DNA from 2 places in the Pseudomonas sp. 3B-A001-10F genome. Region 2 is predicted to be linked to the other one. Evidence: predicted binding sites of a transcription regulator. Region 2 holds the regulator's gene; the other holds the start of a gene.

Region 1 (8,431 bases), on a different contig from region 2:
TGAGTCCAGACGATGTCGTCTATTGCACTTTGCCGCTGTACCACGCCACCGGTCTTTGCGTGTGCTGGGGTTCGGCGGTAAACGGTGCCTCGGGCTTCGCGATCCGTCGCAAGTTCAGCGCCAGTCAGTTCTGGAGCGACGTGCGCCGCTACCGCGCGACGACCATCGGTTACGTCGGCGAGCTATGCCGTTATCTGGTCGATCAACCGGCCAGCGCCGATGATAGCCGTCACGATGTGCGCAAGATGATTGGCAACGGCTTGCGCCCCGGCGCCTGGGCCGAGTTCAAGACACGTTTCGCCGTCGAGCACATCTGTGAGCTGTACGCGGCGAGCGACGGCAACATCGGATTCACCAACATTCTCAATTTCGACAACACCATCGGTTTCTCCCTGATGGCCTGGGAATTGGTCGCCTACGACCATCACAGCGGTGAGCCCATCCGCAGTCCTGACGGATTCATGCGCAAGGTCGGCAAAGGCTCGCAGGGTCTACTGTTGGCGCGGATCGACGAAAAAGCCCCACTGGACGGCTACACCGATCCACAGAAAACCGCCAAGGTCGTGTTGCAGGACGTGTTTAGCAAAGGCGATCGTTTTTTCAACACCGGCGACCTGCTACGCAACATCGGCTTCGGCCACGCTCAATTTGTCGATCGCCTCGGCGACACCTATCGCTGGAAGGGCGAAAACGTCTCGACCACCGAAGTCGAAAATCTTCTGCTGCAACACCCGCAGATTTCCGAGGCGGTGGCTTATGGCGTGGAGATCTGCAATACCAACGGCCGCGCCGGTATGGCGGCGATCACGCCAGCGGAATCCCTTGCGACGCTGGATTTCGCCGAGTTGCTGACTTTTGCCCGGGAGCGCATGCCAGCCTATGCCGTGCCATTGTTCCTGCGAGTGAAGGTCAAGATGGAAACCACTGGCACCTTCAAATACCAGAAAACCCGACTCAAGAACGAAGGGTTCGACCCCGGCCAGACGGGGGATGACCCGATCTTCGCATGGCTGCCCGGCACGCAGACTTACGTTCGGGTCACCGATGAAGTGTTGGCGGAAATTCATCAGGGCAAGCATCGTTATTGAATCTGGCTATGGCTCGACTTGAGAAAAAGGGGGTGACAGCCAGCGCCACGCTCGGGAAACTGTCGGCTTTCCGATTGACCGAAAGTGGAGTTGCCCCATGTCCGACCAAAGCCGCCAGATGACCCCTGAAGAAGCTGCCGAATTCACCGAGCAGGTTTTCAACAAGGCGCGCGACGGTGATGCCGAGATGCTTGATCGCCTGGTCACGGCCGGTTTGCCAGTCAACCTGAAGAACAGCAAGGGTGACACGTTGTTGATGTTGGCCAGCTATTACGGCCATCTGGATGCGGTGCAGGTGTTGCTCAAACACAAGGCCGACCCGGAAATGCGCAATGGCAACGGCCAGAGCCCGATTGCCGGCGCCGCATTCAAAGGCGATCTGCCGGTGGTCAAGGCGCTGGTCGAAGCGGGCGCAGAGATCGAAGGCTCGTCGTTTGATGGTCGTACGGCGCTGATGATGGCGGCGATGTTCAACCGCGTTGAAATCGTTGATTACCTGATCAGCAAGGGGGCCAATGCGCAAGCCAAGGACGCCAATGGCGTGACGGCGCTGGATGCGGCCCGCACGATGGGGGCGGTTGATACCACCGCTCAGTTGGAAAAACTGCTGGCCTGACGGGCCTCAAAAGATCGCAGCCTGCGCTAGCTCCTCCATTGAACGCGTTGGCCTGCCATTCCGTGGATGAGCGCTGAGCGCAGGCGCTGCCGAGGCTGCGATCTTTTGCTTTGTGCGCTATCCTCCGCGCCCTCGAAATTCACCTTCGCCACAGGATCCGCCCTCATGAAAGCCGCACTCGTCGAACTCATCAGCAAAATCAGCTCCGGCTGCATGGGCGAGGACGAGATCCTGAAAGTGGCTGACGAAGCCGCGCAAGCTTACGCCGATGCCGATGCCTTTCTGGCAGCCAACCCGGACATCAACTACGACGACACATTCCCGATTGCGTTGGGCGAGTGGGTCGTGGTCGGCAGCCTGCCGGAAACCGTGCTGTTCCAGGCCGACACCTACGTTGACCTGTTTGCGCAGATCGTTGCCTCGTTTGGCCCGGGCGTGGATTTCAACCTCAAGCCCAAGCAACTGGCCAAGACCGAAGCGCTGACCGCGCTCAATCGCATCCAGGTGCAGATGAGCAGCATGAACAAGGAAAACGGCGGTTACACACTGATGAACTTCAGCCAGTTGCTCGACGACGAACTGCAGGTGGTACTGGTCTACGGCAATGACGTGCCACGGGTGCTGGAGCTGTGCGCCGAAGTCGGTATCGCCGCTGCGCCATCGCTCGAAGCGCTGAAGATCGCTGTGCACGTCTGAGCGAGATAGCAATAAAAGGGAACCCTGCGCGCGACCGTCTATCCTAAAAGTGCATGCCACTATTCTGGAGCGACACCATGGGTTCCACGTTCAACGGTCTGATCGGTCTGATCATCCTCGCCCTCGACATCTGGGCCATCATCAATGTGCTGAAAAGCGGCGCAACCACCGGGATGAAAATCGTCTGGGTGCTGCTGATCATCCTCCTGCCAGTGCTGGGTCTGATCATCTGGGCGATTGCCGGACCCCGGGGCAACGTGCGGATCTGACGCTGATCCCGAGAACACCGCAATACCCTGTAGGAGTGAGCCTGCTCGCGATAGCTATCCTCCAGTCAATGAGTCAGTGACTGAAAAACCGCTATCGCGAGCAGGCTCACTCCTACAAGGGATTGCGATTTGCTGATGAAGGGAGGTTCTACCTGTCATCTTCGGCAACGTAGAATGCGCGCCTTTCCCGGGCAATCGCCCCCACGATTGGCGCCCGCGCATTCATCGGAGCACTTGACCATGACCGTCACCAAAACCAGCGAGTACCTGGAAACCCTCTACGAAGGTTACGGCCAGCGCTTTCGCATGGAAAAACTGCTGCACGAAGTGCGCACCGAACACCAGCACCTGGTGATTTTCCAGAACCCGCGCATGGGCCGGGTCATGGCGCTGGACGGCGTGATCCAGACCACTGAAGCCGACGAATTCATCTACCACGAAATGCTCACCCACGTGCCAATCCTTGCCCACGGCAGCGCCAAGCGCGTGCTGATCATTGGTGGCGGTGACGGCGGCATGCTCCGTGAAGTGACCAAGCACGCCGGTGTCGAGCACATCACCATGGTCGAGATCGACGGCACCGTGGTCGATATGTGCAAAGCGTTCTTGCCGAACCACTCCAGCGGCGCCTACGACGATCCACGCCTGAACCTGGTGATTGACGACGGCATGCGTTTCGTCGCCACCACCACGGAAAAATTCGACGTGGTCATCTCCGACTCCACCGACCCGATCGGCCCGGGCGAAGTGTTGTTCTCGGAGAACTTCTATCAGGCCTGCCATCGCTGCCTGAACGAGGGCGGCATCCTCGTGACCCAGAACGGCACACCGTTCATGCAGATCGACGAAGTGAAAACCACTGCCGGTCGCCTGAACAGCCTGTTCCCGGACTGGCACTTCTATCAGGCCGCCGTGCCGACCTACATCGGCGGCTCGATGACTTTCGCCTGGGGCTCGACCAACCCGGCCTATCGCAAGCTCAGCCGTGAAACCCTGCAACAGCGCTTCATCGGCAGCGGCATCGTCACCCGCTACTACAACCCTGAAATCCATATCGGCGCGTTCGCCTTGCCGCAGTACGTGCTGCAGGCGATCAACAAGCCAGGCAACGATTAAAGAACACTGCAATATCCCTGTGGGAGCGAGCTTGCTCGCGAAGGCGTCAGGTCAGTCAAAGAATATGTCGACTGGACAGGCCCCTTCGCGAGCAGGCTCGCTCCCACATTTGTTTGCTCCACACGATAGATGTCGTTTTTTTCATCTTCGCCCGCTGTAATCCTTTTGAACCAACCCTCTGCGTCTAAAGTCGAGATAGATGTAAGCCCATTTGCGGGTTTGATCGAGGAGGCACTGATGCAAAAGTGGAAAGTCACTTTCGTGGATGATCACGGTGAAATTCTTGATGAAGTCTTCGAACGTGAGGAATGCCCGTCCGATGATGAAGCAGCGCGGCTTATCAAGGAGCGGCTTCTTCCGGTCGCCGCCAAGCTGGATCTGAATGATCTGGAAGGGCGCACCGCCGATGCTGGGGTGAAAAACCTCAAAACCCAGAATGGCATCGAAATCCGCAGCATCACACCCGTCTGACAGTTCCTGTCATCTCTTGAAACCAGGCCTTGGCAGCAGCTCTATCTTGGGGCTACTCTGCAAGCGAGATCAGCGAACGGATCGCTAAGGTCTGGTCTTGTCAGCTACATGCTTGTTCCCGCGTGCAACCACGTTGCCGTCGTACTTTGGCCAAAGGCCCGGGGCGGGAATACGGAAAGTCTATCCATCTATGCGAGGGGGACGATTCATGAGCACAGCCTATCAAGAAGACATCAGCAGCAATGTTCTGCGCCGCATGAAAGAAGGCGGTTTCGATTTTTCCCGATTCCATCCCATCGAGTTCTACGCGATTTTCCCGGACGAGGAGCGGGCGCGCAGGGCGGCAGGCAAATTTCGCGGTGAATCCATCAATGCCCAGGTCAGTCTGCGTGATGACGGTGCGTGGGCGCTGGAATTGAGCAAAGTGATGTACGCGACATATGACGATATCGGCGACTTCGAGCAGGGCTTTTCCGCCGTGGTCGAGCCGCTGGGCGGCATCATCGAAGGCTGGGGCGTGAAGCAGGAGGTGCGCAACCGCCATCGTTTGAACTGATCTCTGGTTTCATTTGTTGAGCAACGGCTGACCTTCGGGTTGGCCGTTGTCATTTCCGGCATAAGCAAAACGCTGTGGCAAAACCCTGAAACAAGAAACCGAGGCAAAAAAAAGCCACCGGAGAGGGTGGCTAAAAGGGAAGACCGATAAGGAGAGGAAACCGGTCAGGGTTACAGCGGGGCGGGCCGCCGAGGCGATCCCAATCAGTTGAGCTGGCCGCTTCATGGCGCCGGGGCCGGTGAAGATTTGCAGCGAATGTGCGGATTATCCGCAGGCAGCGCCGGGCAGTGAAATCAACTCTGACTATGCTGGTGATAGGCGATGCAGTGCGTCGCAATGAAGCGGGGGCAATCCGGTTGGGGCATTTGCCGCACAGGAATGGTGCGGTGTCTGCGGCGTGTATTTCCAACCGATTGAAATCAAAGCGTTTATGCCGATGGCACGGGCCTTGCGAAGGCCTGTATGTCCGGGTGACAAGGAGTACGGCATGATCCGCACCTATTTTGATGAGATGTACGATGCCGGCGGCCAGGTTCGCCCGCATTATCGGGAGTTCGCCCGATGGCTGGCCGATACGCCGGATGAGCTGTTGGCCCAGCGGCGACGCGAGGCCGATCTGCTGTTCCATCGCGCCGGCATTACGTTCACGCTCTATGGCGACGAGCAGGGCACCGAGCGCCTGATTCCTTTCGACACCATCCCGCGCAGCATTCCTGCCAGTGAATGGCGAATCGTTGAGCGCGGCTGCATCCAGCGGGTCAAGGCGTTGAACATGTTCCTTGCCGACCTTTATCACGAGCAGCGCATTATCAAGGCCGGGATTATTCCCGCCGAACAGGTGCTGGCCAACGAGCAATATCAGTTGGCGATGCAAGGCCTGGATCTGCACCGCGATATCTATTCGCACATCTCCGGCGTCGATCTGGTGCGCGACGGCGACGGCACTTATTACGTGCTCGAAGACAACCTGCGAACACCGAGCGGCGTCAGCTACATGCTCGAAGACCGCAAGATGATGATGCGACTGTTCCCGGAGCTGTTCGCCGCGCAGCGTATTGCCCCGATCGATCACTACCCGAACCTGCTGCTCGACACCCTGAAAAGCTCAAGTCCGATCGATGACCCGAGCGTGGTGGTGCTGACGCCGGGGCGCTTCAACAGTGCGTTCTTCGAACACGCATTCCTGGCGCGGGAAATGGGCGTTGAACTGGTCGAGGGCGCGGATCTGTTCGTTCGCGACGACAAAGTCTTCATGCGCACTACGGACGGCCCGAAAGCGGTGGACGTTATCTACCGTCGGCTCGACGACGCGTTTCTCGATCCGCTGGCGTTCAATCCCGACTCGATGCTCGGTGTGCCGGGGCTGCTGTCCTCTTATCGCTCGGGCAACGTGGTGCTGGCCAACGCCATCGGCACCGGCGTAGCGGACGACAAATCGGTGTATCCGTTCGTTACTGACATGATCCGGTTCTACCTCGACGAAGAGCCGATTTTGAAGAACGTGCCGACCTGGCAATGCCGCAACCCGTCTGAACTTTCTCACGTGCTGGCCAATCTTCCAGATCTGGTGGTCAAGGAAACCCAAGGCTCAGGCGGTTACGGAATGTTGGTCGGGCCGGCATCGACGAAAGCGGAAATCGATGCTTTCCGCGAACGGATCAAAGCCAAACCCCACGCGTACATCGCGCAACCGACGCTGTCGCTGTCGACCTGTCCGACCTTTGTCGAAAACGGCATCGCGCCGCGCCATATCGACTTGCGTCCGTTTGTCTTGTCCGGGCGCGAAACCCGGGTAGTGCCTGGGGGGTTGACCCGTGTGGCGCTGCGCGAAGGCTCCTTGGTGGTGAATTCCTCCCAGGGTGGCGGAACCAAGGACACCTGGGTGGTCGAGGATTGAAGGAAGCTTGCCATGTTAAGTAGAACTGCCTCGGATCTGTATTGGATGTCGCGTTACCTGGAGCGGGCGGAAAATCTCGCGCGGATGCTCGACATCAGTTATTCGCTGTCGCTGATGCCGCAGGACGGTCGCGGCGACGGTTTGCACGAATTGGCCATGCCGCTGCTGATCACCGGCACCCTCGACGATTACCTCGAGCGCCATGGCGCGCTGCATGCTGAGCGTCTGCTGCACTTTTTTGCCCTCGATGCGGCTAACCCGGCGAGCATTTACAGCTGCCTCGGCGCGGCTCGGGCCAGCGCCCATGCGGTGCGTGGGCGGATCACGGCGGACATGTGGGAGAACATCAATTCGACGTGGCTGGAAATTCGCGGCATCGCCGAACAGGGCCTCAGTCGCTATGGCATGAGCCGTTTCTGCGAATGGATCAAGGAGCGTTCGCACCTGTTTCGTGGTGCGTCGTACGGCACGATCATGCGTAATGATGCGTTTCGTTTCATTCGCCTCGGTACGTTCATCGAACGCGCGGACAACACCCTGCGATTGCTCGATGCCCGCTATGAAATGGCCGGCGATCAGGCTGAAGCAGTCAGCGACGGTACGGCCCACGCCTACTACCAATGGAGCGCCTTGCTGCGCGCCTTGTCGTCATTCGAGGCCTACACCGAAATCTACCGCGATGCGCCCGGCGCCCGGCATGTTGCCGAGTTGTTGCTGTTGCGTGCCGATGTACCGCGCTCGCTGCGGGCCTGCACCGAGGAGATCGATCAGATTCTTGCGCAGTTGCCCGGTGCCAACGGTCGACCGGCACAACGTCTGGCGGCAGAAATGGACGCGCGCCTGCGCTACACCGGCATCAACGAAATTCTCGAGGAAGGCCTGCACGCCTGGCTGACCGAATTCATCCCGCTGGTGCGCCAGCTGGGCAACGCCATTCACAGTTCCTACCTGGAGGCTGCATGAGACTTTCCATAAGCCACGAGACCACCTATCACTACGAAGATCAGGTGCGGGCGAGCATCCAGTACCTGCGACTGACCCCACACGATAGCGAACGTCAACACGTGTTGAGCTGGCAGCTCGACCTGCCGCGCCCGGTGCGTGCGCAACTCGATCCGTTCGGCAACATCCTGCATGTGCTGACCATGGATGAACCGCACGAAGCGATCATCATTGGTGCGCGCGGGCAGGTCGATATCGACGAACTGCGCGAGGCCGAGCATGAAAGCCAGTCGGCGCTGCCGTTCCTGCGCTTTACCCGTTTGACCGAGGCGGATGAGGCGTTACGCGCGTTCGCCGAGAAATCCTGCAAGCAGCGGCGTGATCGCACGGCGCTGATCGATCTGATGCACGGCTTGAATCAGCACATGACCTACACGCCGGGGTCCACCGAGGTCGATACCAGCGCCGCTGAGGCCTTCGCCGGGCGTGCGGGTGTTTGCCAGGATCATGCTCACGCGTTTCTGGCTTGCGCACGCAGTCTCGGGATTCCGTCGCGTTATGTGTCGGGGTATCTGTACAGCGAGGATTGCGAGCATCTAGCCAGCCATGCATGGGCTGAAGCGTGGCTGGATGACGCCTGGTACAGCTTCGATGTGACCAATGAACTGGCGCGGCCGGAGCGTCATCTGAAACTGGCGGTGGGTCTGGATTATCTGGATGCCTGCCCGGTGCGCGGCATGCGTCGTGGCGGTGGGTGTGAGCAGATGCATGCGAAAGTGT
Region 2 (8,431 bases):
CCATAACATCCCTGAAGGCATGGCCGTCGGCGTTTCTGCTGGCGGCGGCATGCCGGATGCGGACAGCCTGGCCATGGGTATCGCTTTGCAGGATGTCCCGGAAGGTCTGGTGATCGCGTTGGTGTTGGCCGGGGCGGGGATGTCGCGGGTCAGGGCGTTCCTGATCGGTGCGGCGTCAGGTCTGGTCGAACCGGTGTTTGCGTTGTTATGTGCGTGGCTGGTCAGTCTGGCGCAGGTGTTGTTGCCATTAGGACTAGCTCTGGCGGCGGGGGCGATGTTGCTGGTAGTGACCCATGAAGTGATTCCCGAGTCGCGACGCAATGGTCATGACAAACTGGCCAGTCTTGGCCTGTTGATCGGGTTTTGTCTGATGATGGTGATGGATACGGCGTTGGGTTGAAGCAGAGCAAAAGACCGCAGCCTGCGGCAGTTCCTGCTGGGAACGTTTTCCAATGCAGGAGCTGCCGCAGGCTGCGATCTTTTGACCTTGGCTGTCAGCCGCCTTCGTCGAAGTAGTTGTTGATCAACGCCACCAGCGCATCCAGCGCCTCCTGATCCTTTTCACCTTCGGTACTCAGATAGATCTTGGTGCCCTTGCCAGCCGCTAGCATCATCATCGCCATGATGCTTTTGCCATCGACCGTGTGGTCTTTATCGCGGCCCACTCTGATCGTGCAATCCGGATACTGCCCGGCCACCCCGACAAACTTGGCCGATGCGCGGGCATGCAGGCCCAGCTTGTTGATGATTTCGATTTCCAGAGCAGGCATCGCGGTGTGAATCCTTTAAGTGAGGTCGCGGTGGCGAACCTGGACGTTCTTCAGGGTTTTCTGCAGGGCCTGACCCAGACGTTCGGTCAGGTAGACGGAGCGGTGATGCCCGCCGGTGCAGCCAATGGCAATGGTGACGTAAGCGCGGTTGCTCGCGGCGAAGCGCGGCAGCCACTTGTGCAGGTAGGTGAAGATGTCCTGAAACATTTCTTCGACCTCCGGCTGTGCCGCCAGGTATTCAGCCACCGGCGCATCGAGACCCGATTGCGCGCGCAGTTCCGGCTTCCAGTACGGATTGGGCAGGCAGCGCACATCGAACACCAGATCCGCATCCACCGGCATGCCGCGCTTGAAGCCGAAGGACTCGACCAGAAATGCGGTCCCCGGCTCCGGCTGGTTCAGCAGACGCAGCTTGATGGAGTCGCGCAATTGGTACAGGTTCAGATTGGTGGTGTTGATCTTCAGGTCCGCGAGGTCGGCGATCGGGCCGAGCAGGGCGGTTTCATCCTGGATCGCCTCGGCCAGTGAGCGGTTGGCGTTGCTCAGCGGGTGACGACGGCGGGTTTCGGAGAAACGCTTGAGCAGGGTTTCTTCGTCGGCGTCCAGATACAGGACGTCGCACTGGATGTGTTTGGCCCGGACATCTTCAAGCAGTTCTGGAAAGCGTGTCAGGTGGCTCGGCAGGTTGCGCGCATCGATGGACACGGCTACCAGCGGCTGCGCCAGTTCCGTGTGAATCAGCGCGCGTTCGGCCAGTTCCGGCAGCAAGCCTGCAGGCAGGTTGTCGATGCAGTAATAGCCGTTGTCCTCAAGGACATCCAGAGCCGTACTTTTACCCGAGCCGGAACGGCCACTGACGATGATCAAGCGCATGATTAGTGCCCGTTCTGCTCGTCCAGGACAACCTGATACAACGCTTCATTGCTTGGAGCGCTGCGCAGTTTTTCACGCACTTCCTTGCGATCGAGCATGCTGGCGATCTGGCGCAGCAGCTCCAGGTGCGCATCGGTGGCAGCCTCCGGGACCAGCAAAACAAACAGCAGGTCAACCGGTGCGCCGTCAATGGCGTCGAAATCAATCGGAGCATCAAGGTGCATCAGCGCACTGATCGGTGCTGTGCAACCCTTGAGGCGGCAGTGAGGAATGGCGATGCCGTTGCCAAAACCGGTGGAGCCGAGTTTTTCACGGGCAATCAACGCCTCGAAGACATCTTGCATCTCCAGATCCGCCACTTCGCGGGCGATCAGGTTGGCAATTTGTTCGAGGGCTTTCTTTTTACTGCCGCCCGGCACGTTCACAAGGGAACGGCCGGGGGTCAGGATACTTTCAAGTCGGATCATGGAATGGGGGGTTATCGACCGGTCGCGCCCTGGAGGAGGCTCTGGGTCTTTTCCTTATGCTTTTTGAGTTGACGATCCAGCTTGTCGGTCAGTAGGTCAATGGCGGCATACATGTCGTCATGCTCGGCATTGGCAACCACTTCTCCGCCGGGAATATGCAAGGTGGCTTCGATTTTCTGCTTCAGCTTTTCGACGCACATCGTGACTTGCACGTTGGTGATCTTGTCGAAATGGCGCTCTAATCGGTCGAGTTTTTCGTTGATGTAGGTGCGCAGAGGTTCGGTCACTTCCAGTTGGTGTCCACTGATGTTGACTTGCATACAGCTTCTCCTTCGTTGCCAGTGCATAAAGCGGCAGGCTGGATAGCCTGCCACTGGAACGCTGTAACGTGGCTTACATCAACCGCTTGCGTTCGCTCGAAGGCGCGATCCCGAGGGATTCGCGGTACTTGGCGACGGTGCGGCGAGCCACCTGAATGCCTTGTGCCTCCAGTAAACCAGCGATCTTGCTGTCACTCAACGGCTTTTTCTGATTTTCCGCGGCAACCAGTTTTTTGATGATCGCGCGGATCGCCGTGGACGAGCATTCGCCGCCTTCGGAGGTGCTGACGTGGCTGGAGAAAAAGTATTTCAGTTCATAAATACCGCGCGGGGTATGCATGAATTTCTGCGTTGTCACCCTGGAAATGGTCGATTCGTGCATGCCGACCGCTTCAGCGATGTCGTGCAGAACCAACGGCTTCATGGCCTCGTCGCCGTACTCCAGAAAGCCGCGCTGATGCTCGACGATCTGGGTGGCTACTTTCATCAGGGTTTCGTTGCGGCTCTGCAGGCTCTTGATGAACCAGCGGGCTTCCTGCAACTGATTGCGCATGAAGGTGTTGTCGGCGCTGGTGTCGGCACGGCGGACGAAACCGGCGTACTGGGCGTTGACGCGCAGACGCGGCACCGATTCCTGATTCAGCTCGACCAGCCAGCGCTCGTTGTCCTTGCGCACGATGACGTCAGGGACAACGTATTCGGCTTCAGTGGATTCGATTTGCGAGCCAGGGCGCGGATTGAGGCTTTGCACCAGTTCGATGACCTGGCGCAGCTCGTCTTCCTTGAGCTTCATGCGGCGCATCAACTGGCTGTAATCGCGGCTGCCGAGCAGGTCGATGTAATCGCTGACCAAACGTTTCGCTTCAGCCAGCCAAGGCGTCTTGGCGGGTAGCTGACGCAATTGAAGCAGCAGGCATTCACTAAGGTTGCGCGCGCCAATACCAGCGGGTTCGAATTGCTGAATGCGGTGCAGGACGGCTTCGATTTCATCGAGTTCGATGTCGAGTTCCGGATCGAACGCCTCGAGGATTTCTTCGAGGGTTTCGTCCAGGTAGCCCTGATTGTTGATGCAATCGATCAGGGTGACGGCGATCAGGCGATCGGTGTCGGACATCGGTGCCAGGTTCAGCTGCCACAACAGGTGGCTTTGCAGGCTCTCGCCGGCGGACGTGCGGGTGGTGAAGTCCCATTCGTCGTCATCGCTGCTGGGCAGGCTGCTGGCGCTGGTCTGATAGACGTCTTCCCAGGCGGTATCGACCGGCAGTTCGTTGGGGATACGCTCGCTCCAGTCGCCTTCCTCCAGGTTGTCCACCGTGGGCGCGGTTTCCTGATACGAGGGTTCCTGGATCTCGGTGTTGGGCTTCTGTTCGGCGTTGTCGGCCATGGGGTCGGAATTGTCGAAGTCTTCGCCTTCTTCCTGGCGTTCGAGCATCGGATTGGATTCCAGCGCCTCCTGGATTTCCTGTTGCAGATCCAGGGTCGACAATTGGAGCAGGCGGATGGCCTGTTGCAGCTGCGGTGTCATCGTCAGCTGCTGGCCCATTCTCAAGACTAGCGATGGTTTCATGGCAGGGGCTTAACACCTTATTCGCCGGCGCTATGCGCCATCCACTACAGGGCGCCGGGGCGCCAAACTTAAGCAAATTATATGCCTGAAACTGAAGTGTTTGCCTAGAGCGCTGTAACAATTAAAGCGTATTAATTCCTGCTTGAATCGATACAGCGCCCGGGCGGCGCACCGGGCACTGTTACGCTTACAAGCGGAACTCGTGGCCCAGATACACTTCCTTGACCAGATCGTTGGCCAGGATGGTTTCTGCATCGCCTTCGGCGATCAGTTGACCATCGTTGACGATGTAAGCGGTTTCGCAGATGTCCAGCGTCTCACGGACGTTGTGGTCGGTGATCAATACACCGATGCCCTTAGCCTTGAGGTGGTGGATGATCTGCTTGATGTCGCCGACCGAGATCGGATCGACACCGGCGAACGGTTCGTCGAGCAGGATGAATTTCGGTGCCGTTGCCAGCGCGCGAGCGATTTCCACCCGGCGACGTTCACCACCGGACAGGCTCATGCCAAGGTTGTCGCGGATGTGGCTGATGTGGAATTCCTGCAGCAGGCTTTCCAGCTCCTTGCGACGGCCGGCCTTGTCGAGCTCCTGACGGGTCTCGAGGATGGCCATGATGTTGTCGGCCACCGACAGTTTGCGGAAGATCGACGCTTCTTGCGGCAGATAGCCGATACCGGCCTTGGCGCGACCGTGCATCGGCTGGTGGCTGACGTCCAGATCGTCGATCAGCACGCGACCCTGATCGGCCTGTACCAGGCCGACGATCATGTAGAAACACGTGGTCTTGCCGGCACCGTTCGGGCCGAGAAGGCCGACGATCTGGCCGCTGTCGATCGACAGGCTGACGTCACGCACGACCTGGCGGCTTTTATAGGCCTTGGCCAGGTGCTGAGCTTTCAGAGTTGCCATTACTGGGTTTTCTCGTCGGTTTTCTTCTTCGGCTGGATCACCATGTCGATGCGCGGACGCGTTTCGGTGACCTTGCTGCCGGTAGCGCGACCAGCGCTGGCCAGTTTCTTCACGGTGTCGTAGACGATTTTCTCGCCCTGAGTGACGTTGCCGTCTTTGTCGACGACCTTGGCCTTGTCGATCAGCACGACGCGGTTTTGCTGGGCATGGTATTGAATCGTCACGCCGTAGCCTTGAACCGGTTTGGTGTCGCCCTGGGTTTGCAGCTGCTCGAAATAAGCCAGGTTGCCCACGGAGGTCACTACGTCGATATCTCCATTCGGCGCGCGAGTCATGGTGACGGTGTTGCCTTTAACGATCATCGAACCTTGGGTGATGATCACATCACCTTTATAGGTGGCGATGCCGTTCTTGTCGTCCAGTTGGGCGTCGTCGGCCTGAATGCGGATAGGTTGCTGCTGATCGTTCGGCAGAGCCCAGGCGCTCACGCTTCCCAGTGCTGCGCCCAGACTGAGCAAAATAGGGAGGGTTTTAACGAGCCTCATACTGTCCTCTTACGTTCGATAGCAGGTGTATCCTGCTTTCCTTCAGGTACGCTTTCATTCCAACGCCAGTCGATACACCGCCAGCGCCGTCGATTCTAACGGGTTGCTCGGTCTGCGCATATTCCTGCTGCGGGAACACGGTCATGCGAGTGGACGTGATCAGGATGTCACGCTTCTTTTCATCGGTGCGCGCAACGCGTACCGAGTCGATCAATTCGACTTCGGTGCCGCCTGAGTTCACTTCACCGCGCTCACTGGTCACGTGCCACGGAAATTCTGTTCCGCGATACATGTTCAGGTCGGGTTTGGTCACGAGCGTGACGTCGGTTGCCTTCACGTGCTCGGCTTTTTCGGACGTCATCTCATACTGCACCTTGCCATCCGGCAGGTATTGCAGGGTATGCGTGTTGGTTGCATACCAGTCGATAGGCGTTTCAACCGAGGTGACCGGTGGTTTGTCGAGAAAGCGTTCCGGGCTGATATTCCAATAGCCGACCGCTGCGAAAATCGCAGCGATGCAGCCGAACAGCAGGAAGTTACGAAATTTTTTGCTGAACATGGTTTGGCTCACAGGTACGCGGCGTTGGCCGCATCGAGGCGGCCCTGGGCGCGCAGGATCAATTCGCAGAATTCGCGGGCGGCGCCTTCGCCACCACGGGCGCGGGTAACGCCATGGGCGTGCTCGCGGACGAAATCGGCAGCGTTGGCCACTGCCATGCCCAAGCCTACCCGGCGGATCACCGGCAGGTCAGGCAGGTCGTCACCGAGGTAGGCGACTTCTTCATAGCTTAGGCCCAGTTGCGCAAGCAGGCCGTCGAGCACGACCAGTTTGTCTTCACGGCCCTGAAACAGGTGGGGAATCCCCAGGTTTTTCGCTCGACGTTCAACGACGGGTGTCTTGCGACCGCTGATGATAGCGGTCTGCACGCCGGCGTTCATCAGCATTTTGATGCCTTGGCCATCGAGGGTATTGAAGGTCTTGAACTCGCTGCCGTCTTCAAGGAAGTACAGGCGACCGTCGGTGAGGACGCCGTCGACGTCGAAAACCGCCAGTTTGATCGCTTTGCCGCGTTGCAGCAGATCGTTGCTCATTACATGACTCCTGCGCGTAGCAGATCGGAGAGGTTGAAGGCGCCGACCGGGCGATCTTCCTCGTCTACGACTACCAATGCGTTGATTCGGTGATCTTCCATGATTTTCAGGGCTTCGGCGGCCAGCATTTCCGGGCGGGCAGTCTTGCCGTGGGCCGTCATTACCTGGTCGATGGTGGCGCTGCGAATGTCGATGCTGCGATCCAGCGTGCGGCGCAAGTCGCCGTCGGTGAAGATCCCGGCGAGTTTACCGTCGGTTTCAAGGATGACGGTCATGCCCAGACCTTTACGGGTCATTTCCATCAGTGCGTCCTTGAGCAGCGTGCCGCGTTGGACTTGCGGCAACTCTTGTCCGGCGTGCATGACGTTTTCCACTTTCAGCAGCAGGCGACGGCCGAGGGCGCCACCCGGGTGCGAGAAAGCGAAATCTTCGGCGGTGAAGCCGCGTGCTTCCAGCAGTGCCACGGCCAGCGCATCGCCCATGACCAGTGCTGCGGTCGTCGACGAGGTCGGTGCCAGGTTCAGCGGGCAGGCTTCATGCTCGACATGAACATTGAGATTGACCTCGGCAGCCTTGGCCAGCGGCGATTGCGGGTTGCCGGTGACGCTGATCAGCTGGATGCCCAGACGTTTGATCAACGGCAGCAGGGTTACGATTTCATTGGTCGAGCCGGAGTTCGACAGGGCCAGAATCACATCGTCACGAGTGATCATGCCCATGTCGCCATGACTGGCTTCGGCCGGGTGGACAAAAAAGGCCGGGGTGCCGGTGCTGGCCAGGGTGGCTGCAATCTTGTTGCCGATGTGCCCGGACTTGCCCATGCCAACCACGACTACACGGCCTTTACTGGCCAGAATCATCTCGCAAGCGCGTACGAAATCGGCGTCGATATGGGGCAACAAGCCTTGTACGGCTTCCACTTCGAGTTGGATGGTGCGTTGTGCCGATTGAATCAGGTCGCTGGATTGGCTCATGTCAGAAATCGTATAGCCCGATGAAAAGGCGGCGATTATAGCGGTTATGTTGCAAAGCCTCACGCAAGTTCGTCGTGCTTTGTCATTACTCGTTACCAAAACCCGGGAAAAGAGCCTGCGCACCTGTCATATCGCCGAACACAGGCTGGTACAAGCCTTGGGCGCGTAGCCTTTGCAGTGATATAGTTCGCCGCCAGTTCGGCCTGCCCGGGATGTACGTACTTTTTAAGTAAAGACAGGCGTCCGAGTGAGAGGCTGCATCGCAAGGAGTTTAGATGAGTGCCGATAACGCCTACGCGGTCGAGCTGAAGGGAGTCTCCTTCAAGCGCGGTGCGCGCAGCATTTTCAATAACGTCGATATTCGCATCCCGCGCGGCAAGGTCACCGGCATCATGGGACCTTCCGGGTGTGGCAAGACCACGCTGCTGCGATTGATGGGGGCACAACTGCGCCCTGCCAGCGGCGAAGTCTGGGTCAACGGCCAGAACCTGCCTGCGCTTTCGCGCAGCGATCTGTTCGATGCGCGAAAGCACATGGGTGTGCTGTTTCAAAGCGGCGCACTGTTCACCGATCTCGATGTTTTCGAGAACGTGGCTTTCCCCCTGCGTGTTCATACCGATTTGCCGGAAGAAATGATCCGCGACATCGTCCTGCTCAAATTGCAGGCGGTCGGTCTGCGCGGTGCCATCGAGTTGATGCCGGACGAACTGTCCGGTGGCATGAAGCGCCGCGTCGCACTGGCGCGAGCGATTGCGCTCGATCCGCAGATCCTCATGTATGACGAACCGTTCGTCGGGCAGGACCCTATCGCCATGGGCGTGCTGGTCCGCCTGATCCGCCTGCTCAACGATGCACTGGGGATCACCAGTATCGTGGTGTCCCACGATCTGGCCGAAACCGCGAGCATTGC

The links. The regulator sigma-54, encoded in region 2, starts transcription at its own class of promoters, with help from an activator protein. The targets are predictions, from matches to a motif close to ANTGGCATNNANNTTGCTNT.
Region 1: the regulator sigma-54 is predicted to act here: its motif matches at 5,248-5,267, upstream of AC0ZWN_RS20910 (circularly permuted type 2 ATP-grasp protein).

Annotation. Positions count from the first base shown of each region.
Region 1 covers NZ_JBQYFW010000025.1:60,476-68,906, forward strand. The annotation lists gene AC0ZWN_RS20875 (long-chain-acyl-CoA synthetase) at 1-1,088, shown strand, start outside; gene AC0ZWN_RS20880 (ankyrin repeat domain-containing protein) at 1,186-1,704, shown strand; gene AC0ZWN_RS20885 (hypothetical protein) at 1,870-2,400, shown strand; gene AC0ZWN_RS20890 (PLDc N-terminal domain-containing protein) at 2,478-2,669, shown strand; gene speE (polyamine aminopropyltransferase) at 2,910-3,785, shown strand; gene AC0ZWN_RS20900 (hypothetical protein) at 4,023-4,256, shown strand; gene AC0ZWN_RS20905 (ribonuclease E inhibitor RraB) at 4,465-4,812, shown strand; gene AC0ZWN_RS20910 (circularly permuted type 2 ATP-grasp protein) at 5,300-6,709, shown strand; gene AC0ZWN_RS20915 (alpha-E domain-containing protein) at 6,722-7,672, shown strand; gene AC0ZWN_RS20920 (transglutaminase family protein) at 7,669-8,431, shown strand, end outside.
Region 2 covers NZ_JBQYFW010000032.1:7,566-15,996, reverse strand. The annotation lists gene AC0ZWN_RS23365 (ZIP family metal transporter) at 1-400, shown strand, start outside; gene AC0ZWN_RS23360 (HPr family phosphocarrier protein) at 495-770, opposite strand; gene rapZ (RNase adapter RapZ) at 786-1,643, opposite strand; gene ptsN (PTS IIA-like nitrogen regulatory protein PtsN) at 1,646-2,110, opposite strand; gene hpf (ribosome hibernation-promoting factor, HPF/YfiA family) at 2,122-2,430, opposite strand; gene AC0ZWN_RS23340 (RNA polymerase factor sigma-54) at 2,504-3,997, opposite strand; gene lptB (LPS export ABC transporter ATP-binding protein) at 4,185-4,910, opposite strand; gene lptA (lipopolysaccharide transport periplasmic protein LptA) at 4,910-5,455, opposite strand; gene lptC (LPS export ABC transporter periplasmic protein LptC) at 5,442-6,014, opposite strand; gene AC0ZWN_RS23320 (KdsC family phosphatase) at 6,023-6,547, opposite strand; gene AC0ZWN_RS23315 (KpsF/GutQ family sugar-phosphate isomerase) at 6,547-7,521, opposite strand; gene AC0ZWN_RS23310 (ATP-binding cassette domain-containing protein) at 7,797-8,431, shown strand, end outside.